DNA from 4 places in the Serratia proteamaculans genome. Region 4 is predicted to be linked to each of the others. Evidence: predicted binding sites of a transcription regulator. Region 4 holds the regulator's gene; each other region holds the start of a gene.
The links. Region 4 encodes sigma-54, which starts transcription at its own class of promoters, with help from an activator protein. Its sites were predicted from a motif close to GTTGGCACANNTTTCGCTNT; they were not measured.
Positions count from the first base shown of each region.

Region 1: a site for sigma-54 is predicted at 1,216-1,235, ahead of QOT07_RS02250 (circularly permuted type 2 ATP-grasp protein). Genes of this name have one in related genera too.
Region 2: a site for sigma-54 is predicted at 898-917, ahead of glnK (P-II family nitrogen regulator). Genes of this name have one in related genera too.
Region 3: a site for sigma-54 is predicted at 1,234-1,253, ahead of hypA (hydrogenase maturation nickel metallochaperone HypA). Genes of this name have one in related genera too.

Region 1 covers NZ_OX461105.1:489,986-492,187, reverse strand. Annotated here, with positions in the region: gene QOT07_RS02260 (hypothetical protein) at 75-341, opposite strand; gene QOT07_RS02255 (hypothetical protein) at 350-988, opposite strand; gene QOT07_RS02250 (circularly permuted type 2 ATP-grasp protein) at 1,271-2,202, shown strand, end outside.
Region 2 covers NZ_OX461105.1:1,145,432-1,147,633, reverse strand. Annotated here, with positions in the region: gene amtB (ammonium transporter AmtB) at 1-472, opposite strand, end outside; gene glnK (P-II family nitrogen regulator) at 509-847, opposite strand; gene smdB (multidrug efflux ABC transporter permease/ATP-binding subunit SmdB) at 1,270-2,202, opposite strand, start outside.
Region 3 covers NZ_OX461105.1:2,673,410-2,675,611, forward strand. Annotated here, with positions in the region: gene QOT07_RS12515 (4Fe-4S dicluster domain-containing protein) at 1-477, opposite strand, end outside; gene hycA (formate hydrogenlyase regulator HycA) at 565-1,032, opposite strand; gene hypA (hydrogenase maturation nickel metallochaperone HypA) at 1,296-1,640, shown strand; gene hypB (hydrogenase nickel incorporation protein HypB) at 1,656-2,202, shown strand, end outside.
Region 4 covers NZ_OX461105.1:4,794,018-4,796,219, reverse strand. Annotated here, with positions in the region: gene ptsN (PTS IIA-like nitrogen regulatory protein PtsN) at 1-105, opposite strand, end outside; gene hpf (ribosome hibernation promoting factor) at 269-556, opposite strand; gene rpoN (RNA polymerase factor sigma-54) at 580-2,013, opposite strand; gene lptB (LPS export ABC transporter ATP-binding protein) at 2,064-2,202, opposite strand, start outside.

The DNA of each region.
Region 1 (2,202 bases), 4.3 Mb from region 4:
CCAGGGCGCCCGGAAATGTGAAAGGTGATTATTGAACTGAATAATCTAATGGCCGCTATTGCGGCCATTGCTGATTACTTATGGGTTCGGTTTCGACGGATACCACCGGCAGCTTCGATAATCGGATCATTTTGAGGTTTAATGTGCTTGGCTGCTTGTTTCAAAACCGCTATCACATCCTCAGGTGAGGCGGTAATTGCCCTCCCACGTGGCGTCAGGCTGTTAATCTCCTCAGAGCTATAGGTTTTGACCATTGTCAGCCCTTCCCCTTCGGCTTTATACACTTCCAGCTCATAGAAAGCAGTTTCCGCTACAATCCGACCTGTAGTTTTAATGACCATATCACCCCCTATAATCCCGTCAGCAGGTCATCATTGTCGCTCAAATATTGTGCAGCATCAACCGAGGCCGATGAATCTGGACGGATTGAGTCTTCGATAAACCATTGGAATAAAGCCTGTGCATCACGATAGAGAATGCCATTATCACCTGAGGTGATATCAATAAAGTGATGTTCATTGATGTAGTAATCAGCGACTCTCGCATTGATCGGTGATATTAGCCGCAAGCCTACGCATTGGGTTTCGACCATGAACAACACGGCTGCATAGAGAGCAAAGCGAAAGGTATTGCCATCAAGACACGAGTCTTGGATGTGGAGATTTTGCAGCATTTCAACATTGAGCACCGCAGGCATATTGCCTGTCGCGGGGCAAAACTGACATATACAGGCACCAGCCGGCCTTTGATCCGCATCCAGAATTTTAAAGCTAAATCTGAAAGCATCGGGATTATCCAGCACCGCTCCGCTCAACGCCCAAGGGATACGCTGATTTTCAGGCTGTTGGCGCGTCTGCACAATGCACCATTCCAAATCTTCTGCGGTTAACATTTGCACCCGAATGTTATGTTCACCGGCAGCAAAGATTTCATTGGTTGTTGCTAATACCCTTTGTCCCAGCTCCTGAACATTAAAATCATGCGGCATTATCAGTCCCTTGAATGCTTTTATAAATTAAGGCGTTAGAAATACGGCTTCAATTTTATAACGCACTTTTCATTCTGTCTTCGAGGCATCCACTGCTGGGTTTAGAGTCTGAGGCACGCGCCGCAGTTTTGCCCCGTTTTAAGGCGGTGGCCGGGTCGGCTGCACCGAAAGCGGGCTGTTTCCCACCGCAACCCGGCGTTTTCGCGCCATTTACGCTCCTTTATCACCTTGGCACATTTTATGCTGGATCGGTTTACAGCCTGCAATGTCGACGAGGTGACGATGCTGAATATCGATCTGTCTGCTTCACCGTTTTTTGATGAGATGCTTCTGGCTGAGGGTAAACACCGGGGCCACTACGAAGCTTACTGGCATTGGCTGCAACAGGCCGATCAAAAGGCCATTCAGCGCAAAAGGGAAGAGGCTGCACTGCTGTTTCACCGGGTGGGTATTACCTTTAACGTTTATGGTGAGGATGATGGCGCAGAACGGCTGATCCCGTTCGACAGCGTGCCGCGCATCATTCCTGCCGACGAATGGGCGATGCTCGATCGCGGTATTCGCCAGCGCGTCCAGGCGCTCAACGCCTTTCTGCACGATATTTACCATCAACAGCATATTCTGAAAGCCGGGATCATTCCGGCAGAACAGGTGCTGGCCAACGATCAGTACCAGCCCTGCATGCAAGGGGTCGACCTGCACCGTAATATTTACGCGCACATCGTGGGTGTAGACATGGTGCGCGGCGGCGACGGCCAGTATTACGTGCTGGAAGACAATCTGCGCACCCCATCCGGCGTGTCCTACATGCTGGAAAACCGCAAGATGATGATGCGCCTGTACCCGGAACTGTTTGCCCAGCAGCGTATCGCACCGGTAGAACGCTACCCGTCGCACCTGCTGCAAACCCTGCGTGAAAGCTCGCCGATTAACGATCCCACCGTGGTGGTGCTGACGCCGGGCCGCTTTAACAGTGCCTATTTCGAACACAGCTTCCTGGCGCAGCAGATGGGGGTTGAACTGGTGGAAAGCGCCGATCTGTTCGTCAAGGACGGCGCGGTCTTTATGCGCACCACCGCCGGGCCCTGCAAGGTGGATGTAATCTACCGTCGGGTCGATGACGCCTTCCTCGATCCGCTGGCGTTCCGCCCGGACTCGATGCTCGGCGTGCCGGGGCTGCTGTCGGTGTATCGCACCGGCAACGTGGTGCTGGC
Region 2 (2,202 bases), 3.6 Mb from region 4:
ACCAGATGGCCGCGAAGATCACCACCGCAGAGAAGCGGATGCGCTCGGCAAAGCCGCCCACGACCAGCGCCACGGTAATACAGGCGAATGAACACTGGAACGCCACGTGGATCATCTGGCTAAAGGTTCCGGTGACACTATCGATACCAATGCCTTTCAGCATCGCCGTCTGGAAACCGCCGAAGAACGCATTGCCTTCGCTGAAGGCCAGGCTGTAGCCATAAAGCACCCAGAGTACGCACACCAGTGCAAAGGTGACGGTCACCTGGGTCAACATGGAGAGCACGTTTTTGGAACGTAGCAAACCACCGTAAAACAACGCGACACCCGGCAGGGTCATGAACAGCACCAAAGCGGTGCAAATCATCATGAAGGCGTTATCCGCCTTGTCTGCGACCGCCGGAGCGGCCAGTGCCAAAGAAGGAACCATGGTTACCGTACTCAGGCCCAACATGGATAAAAGTTTTTTCATTATCAATCCATCCCCATTACTTTACTGAGCCAGTGATTACAGTGCTGCTTCGTCTGTTTCGCCGGTGCGAATGCGAATGACACGTTGCAATTCGGCAACGAAAATTTTGCCGTCACCGATTTTGCCGGTGTAGGCCGCTTTACTAATGACATCAACCACTTCATCTAACTGATCGTCAGCGATAGCAATGTCGATTTTTACTTTAGGTAAGAAGTTGACGCTGTATTCAGCTCCGCGATAGAGCTCAGCATGTCCCTTCTGGCGACCAAAGCCTTTTACTTCGCTTACGGTCAGCCCCTGAATACCTACAGAGGATAGGGCTTCACGCACGTCCTCCAGCTTGAATGGTTTAATCACCACGGTCACCAGCTTCATATTGCCCCTCCACGAATTAAGCCCAAACTCACCCCTGGTACGAGTCTTATAAAGCAAAGGCTATGCCACAAATGGTTTTGTACGCTAATTCAGCAAATTAACCGGCAGGACGGCAATCGGGTGCACTGCGATGAGCCAACGACGCGCTATCGCACAGGGAATTGATTAAATATTGCGCACTATTTTGGTGCGTGACGCGTCGAAAAAGTGCAGAGAAAGGGATTTAAAACGCGGCGATGCCAGTTTGTGGTGCGTGGTGGAAAAGAAAGAGGCCGCTGACAAAGCCCGTTATTAGGGAGAGCGTGCCGAAGGGGTCGTAGCGGCTTGTCCGCCGGAGCGCCCCTCGGTGCGCTAGGCCCGGGTATCTCAGGCTCAAAGACAGCTTTATCGTCAAACTCAGGCCGCTAAAGCGGCCTCTGACATTATGCAGTTTGTGTTTCTTCGCGGTTTGCGGCAGCCAGCTCTTCACCCACCAGTTGCAGTTGATACATCTGGTAGTAACGCCCCTGCTGCGCCAGCAGTTGCTGATGGTTGCCCTGCTCGACCGCCTGACCCCGGTGCAACACCAGAATCGAATCGGCATCCACAATGGTCGACAAACGGTGAGCGATCACCACCAGCGTGGTGTGTTCGCGGATCAAACGCAGCGCCCGCTGAATCGCTTGTTCCGTGCCTGAGTCAATGTTGGCGGTGGCCTCATCGAGGATCAGGATCTGCGGTGCCTGTACCAGCACCCTGGCCATCGCCAATAGCTGCTTCTGGCCCACCGACAGATTATTGCCCTGTTCGCCCAGCCGGGTATGAATGCCCTGCGGGAAACTGCGCACCAACTCGGCCAGTTGTACCGTTTTCAATGCCTGCCAAACCGCCTCTTCGCTGATATTGCGTCCCAGCGTGACGTTGGCCAGCACTGACTCGGCGATCACCACCGGGTCCTGCTGCACCATCGCGACACCCTGGCGCAGAGTCCGGTGTGAAAGGCTGGCCAGGGGACGTCCGTCGAGACGCACTTCACCCTGATCAACCGGGTAATAGCCCATCAGCAGGTTGGCCAGCGTGCTCTTACCACTGCCGGTATGGCCGACCAGCGCCACAAAGCCACGCGAAGGGACCGACAGCGAAATATGCTGCAGTACCTTTTTGTCATCACGGTAGGCAAAACTCAGGTCGTCAATATCAATACGGCCGCTCTCCAGTGGGCGATCGTCCGCCCCGTAGCTCTGCTGTTTGCGATCCATCAGTTCGAAAATACGCTCACCGGCCACCACCGCCTGCTGCAGGATAGACTGCTGCGATGTCAGCTCAATCAGCGGCTCATTCAGACGGCCCAGATAGTTGATAAAGGCATACAGCAC
Region 3 (2,202 bases), 2.1 Mb from region 4:
ACAGGTGCGGATACAGGCCGGGCCTTCGGGGCTGAAGTCGCAGAGATCGCACTTCACCGCCACGGCACGCACACCGGGCACACAATCCAGGAAGGCGCTGATCGGGCGTGGTGCCTTGGCCGCCGGCAGTGCCAGCGGGGTGTTGCAGTCGCTGGGGATCGCCAATGGGCTACTGCCGCCGAAGCCAATCGCCCCGAACGGGCAGGCAATGCCGCAGAGTTTGCAACTGATGCACAGGCTTTCGTTCAGTACGATGGCGTTATCCTGATGACGAATGGCGTTGACCGGGCATACCTGTGCACAGGGAGCATCCTCACACTGGTGGCACATCACCGGGGCCGAGTCGCGGGCGTTACGTATCACCTGCAAGCGGGGTAATGCCTGCAAACCTTGTTGCCGGTGTTCCGCAGAACAACTGGCCATACAGGTATTGCAGCCAATACACAATTTGGGGTCCGCAATAATAAAGCGGTTCATGCACACTCCTTGCTTCGTCATTTATGACGAAATCGTCAGTAAAAAATGACGCTTCGACAGTTTTCTGTCGGTGATTAACGCCGACGGTCAGACGGGTAAGGTTATTTTCTTCAGTGCATCATGAATGGCGTGGCCGTCATGCAGGGAATCAAACAGGCATTGATAAATAACGGCGATCTTATCCAGATAATGATCAAATACCGCCTGCATATCGCGGTTGTTTATTACACCGTCGATATTGCCATTTTCATCCAGCGTGGCATGGGCGAATGGGGCAAAGTTTTCCGGCTCATGGGCCGTGGCCAGATTAATGCGGTAGCAAATATCACGGCTGTAAAAGCCCTCGCTCAGTTGGATACTGACCGTAAAGTGGTTGAACAGGACAAAGCGCAGATCGTTTTCCTGCCCGTAGGTAAACTGATGATTAATCTTCTTTTTGGTGGTGGTCACCGCCTTGACCAGTGTGCTGTGGTAAGTCTGCCACTGCGCCATCAGGCGGTTGCTTTTGTTGGCGATATAATCGGCCTGACTGGTTACTTCACTGATTGTACTCATTGTCGTCACTCAATATTGATGGTCGTTGTCGAAATAGCTCCGGGTCAGCGAGTTAAAGCATAAAGCGTGCCAAGCTCCGGTAAATTTCATTATTTCCTTTTAATTCAATTATCAGGATTAAATTAACCCGCCAGCCGGTTAGGCAATAAACGGGTTAATCACTGACGATGACATGACGCTCGACAAATATGTCATTGGCGACTTGGCACCCTATTTGCAATGTGAGGTAAATAACGCGTTTTATCGCCATTACCGGAGGCCGGATGCACGAAATAACCTTGTGCCAACATGCGATGGAAATAATGCAGCAACAGGCTAACCAACATCATGCGCAGCGTATTACCGCGGTGTGGTTCGAGATTGGCGCATTTTCCTGTGTCGAAGCGGAGTCATTGAGGTTCTGCTTTGACATGGTGTGCCGCGACACCCTGGCCGAAGGCTGCGAACTGCATCTGATCGAACAGAAAGCGCTGTCCTGGTGTTATGACTGCCAGGCCGACGTCGAGTTACTGATGCCGCAGGTGCTGGTTTGTCCACACTGCTCCGGGCGCAACCTGCGGGTGCAGGCCGATGATGGTTTGCAGATAAAACGTCTGGAAATTGAATAACAGAGGGGAACGACTATGTGCAGTACCTGCGGATGTGATCAGGGCGAACTGACGATTGAAGGGGAAGTGAAGGTGCCATTCCGCCCGCAACGCAATGTGCAGGGCGATCTGCATTACGGCCTGGGGTTGGCGGGCACCCATGCGCCGGGCATCAGCCAGCGCCGGATGCTGGAAATTGAAACCCGGGTACTGGATAAAAACGATCGCCTGGCGGAAGGTAACCGGCAATATTTTGCCGGGCAACATATTCTGGCGCTGAATCTGGTTTCCAGCCCCGGCTCCGGCAAAACCACGCTGCTGACAGAAACCTTGCTGCGGCTGCGTGGTCGGCATCCGTGCGCGGTGGTGGAAGGTGACCAGCAAACCACTAACGATGCAGAACGCATTCGTGCCACCGGCGTCCCAGCGATTCAGGTGAATACCGGGAAAGGTTGTCACCTGGATGCGCAAATGGTTCACGAGGCTGCCCGACGTCTGGAACTTAAACCCCATAGCCTGTTGTTTATCGAAAACGTCGGCAATCTGGTTTGCCCAGCCAGTTTTGATCTCGGGGAACGCCATA
Region 4 (2,202 bases):
TTCGCTGATAATTTCCAAAGCCCGTTTCTTGCTGGTGCAATGGACGGAACTTCTGGTGCACTCGATGTTTAACACCGAGCTTAATTGCATTGTTTCGTTGTTCATCTCATCTTCACTTAAAACCACACCAGCAAGCAGGAGGCTTGTGAGGTGATTTTTCGCCTTGTTTAACCCTTGATGGCTTATCGGCGCGATACCCATACAGGTAACGCGCCGATGGCCGAGGCTACGTTTGAGCCGTACCCGCTGACGGAAACGGCCCAGAATGTCAGTGTTGTTTCAGTTTGTCTTTATGTTTGTTCAATTGACGTGCCAGCTTGTCGATCAGGCTGTCAATTGCGGCATACATGTTCTCGTCTTCCGAGGTGGCGTGCAACTCGCCTCCATTCACGTGCACCGTTGCTTCCGCAATCTGCTGCACTTTTTCCACACTAAGAACGACATACACCTGATTTATGCGATCAAAATACTGTTCGAGTTTAGCGAACTTGGTGTTCACGAACTCACGCAAAGGTTCGGTGATTTCGATGTGGTGTCCGGTAATGTTGAGCTGCATAATGTCTTCCTTCTCAATAGAGGTCAAACCAACTGTTTACGTTGGTTGGACGGCGGGATGGACAAAGACTCTCGGTACTTGGCGACGGTACGCCGCGCCACGATGATCCCCTGGTCGGAGAGCAGGGTAGCCAGCTTGCTGTCGCTGAGCGGTTTGGCGGGGTTTTCCGCCGCGATCATTTTCTTCACTACTGCCCGGATCGCCGTAGAGGAAGCTTCGCCTCCGCTGTCGGTATTCACATGGCTGGAGAAGAAATATTTCAATTCGAAAATGCCGCGCGGACTGTGCAAAAACTTCTGCGTGGTCACGCGTGAAATTGTCGATTCATGCATCTCCACGGCCTGGGCGATATCCGCCAACACCATGGGCTTCATAAATTCAGCACCCTGTTCAAAGAACGCCTGTTGCTGCTCGACGATGCAGCGTGAGACTTTCAGCAGGGTGTCGTTTCGGCTTTCCAGGCTTTTGATCAGCCATTTTGCTTCCTGCAGATTGCTGCGGATGTACTGGCCGTCGCTGTCGTTACGCGCGCTGTTACCCATTGCGGCGTACTTCTGGTTGATCTTCAAGCGTGGAATGCTGTCGCTATTGAGCTCAACCGTCCAAACATCTTGCACCTTACGCACCAACACGTCCGGGATCACGTACTCGGATTCGCCGGTATTGATCGACTGGCCCGGACGCGGATCGAGAGACTGAATCAGCTGCATCGCTTCTTTCAGTGTATCTTCTTTTGAGCGGGTTGTTCGCATCAGACTGCGAAAGTCGTGGTTAGCCAGCAAGTCCAGATGTTCGCTGATGATCAGGCGTGCTTCAGCCAGGTATGGCGTGTCTTTGGCATACTGGGAAAGCTGAACCAGCAGACAATCGCGCAGATCGCGCGCGGCGACGCCAACCGGATCAAAACGCTGTACGCGCTTCAATACCGCTTCGACTTCGTCCATTGTCACATTCTCGTCACCGATGCTCTCCAGAATGTCTTCCAGTGGCACGGTGAGATAGCCGGTGTCATCAACGGCGTCGACGATCGAGGTGGCGATAGCGGCATCGGTATCGGAGAACGGCGTCAGATCCACCTGCCACATCAGGTAGTCCTGCAGGGTCTGGGTGGTTTCGCCCTGATACACCGGCAGTTCATCGTCACTGTAATCGGTACGGGTACCGGATGGCGTACCGGCGGTGTAGATTTCATCCCAGGTGGCGTCCAGCGGCAGCTCTTCGGGCATGTCCTTCTGTTCCAGCGCCTCGCGGGTATCCAAACCTTCGGTTTCGACGGTCTCTTTGGCGTCGACTTCTTCGTGCAGATCGGTCTGTTCAAGCAATGGGTTGCTCTCTAACGCCAGCTGTATCTCCTGCTGGAGCTCAAGCGTGGACAACTGCAGCAGGCGGATAGCCTGCTGGAGCTGGGGGGTCATGGCCAGTTGTTGGCTAAACCTGAGTTGCAAACCTTGCTTCATAATCTTCAGTCTACTTCCGTTAACAGTCGTCCATCAGGACGCGCTGGCACTCAGAGGCGGAATTCTTCGCCCAGATAAACGCGTTTCACCTGCTCATCGGCCAGAATAGCATCCGGCGTGCCGTGAGCAATCAGTTTGCCCTGGCTGACGATATAGGCGCGTTCACACACGTCCAGCGTTTCGCGCACG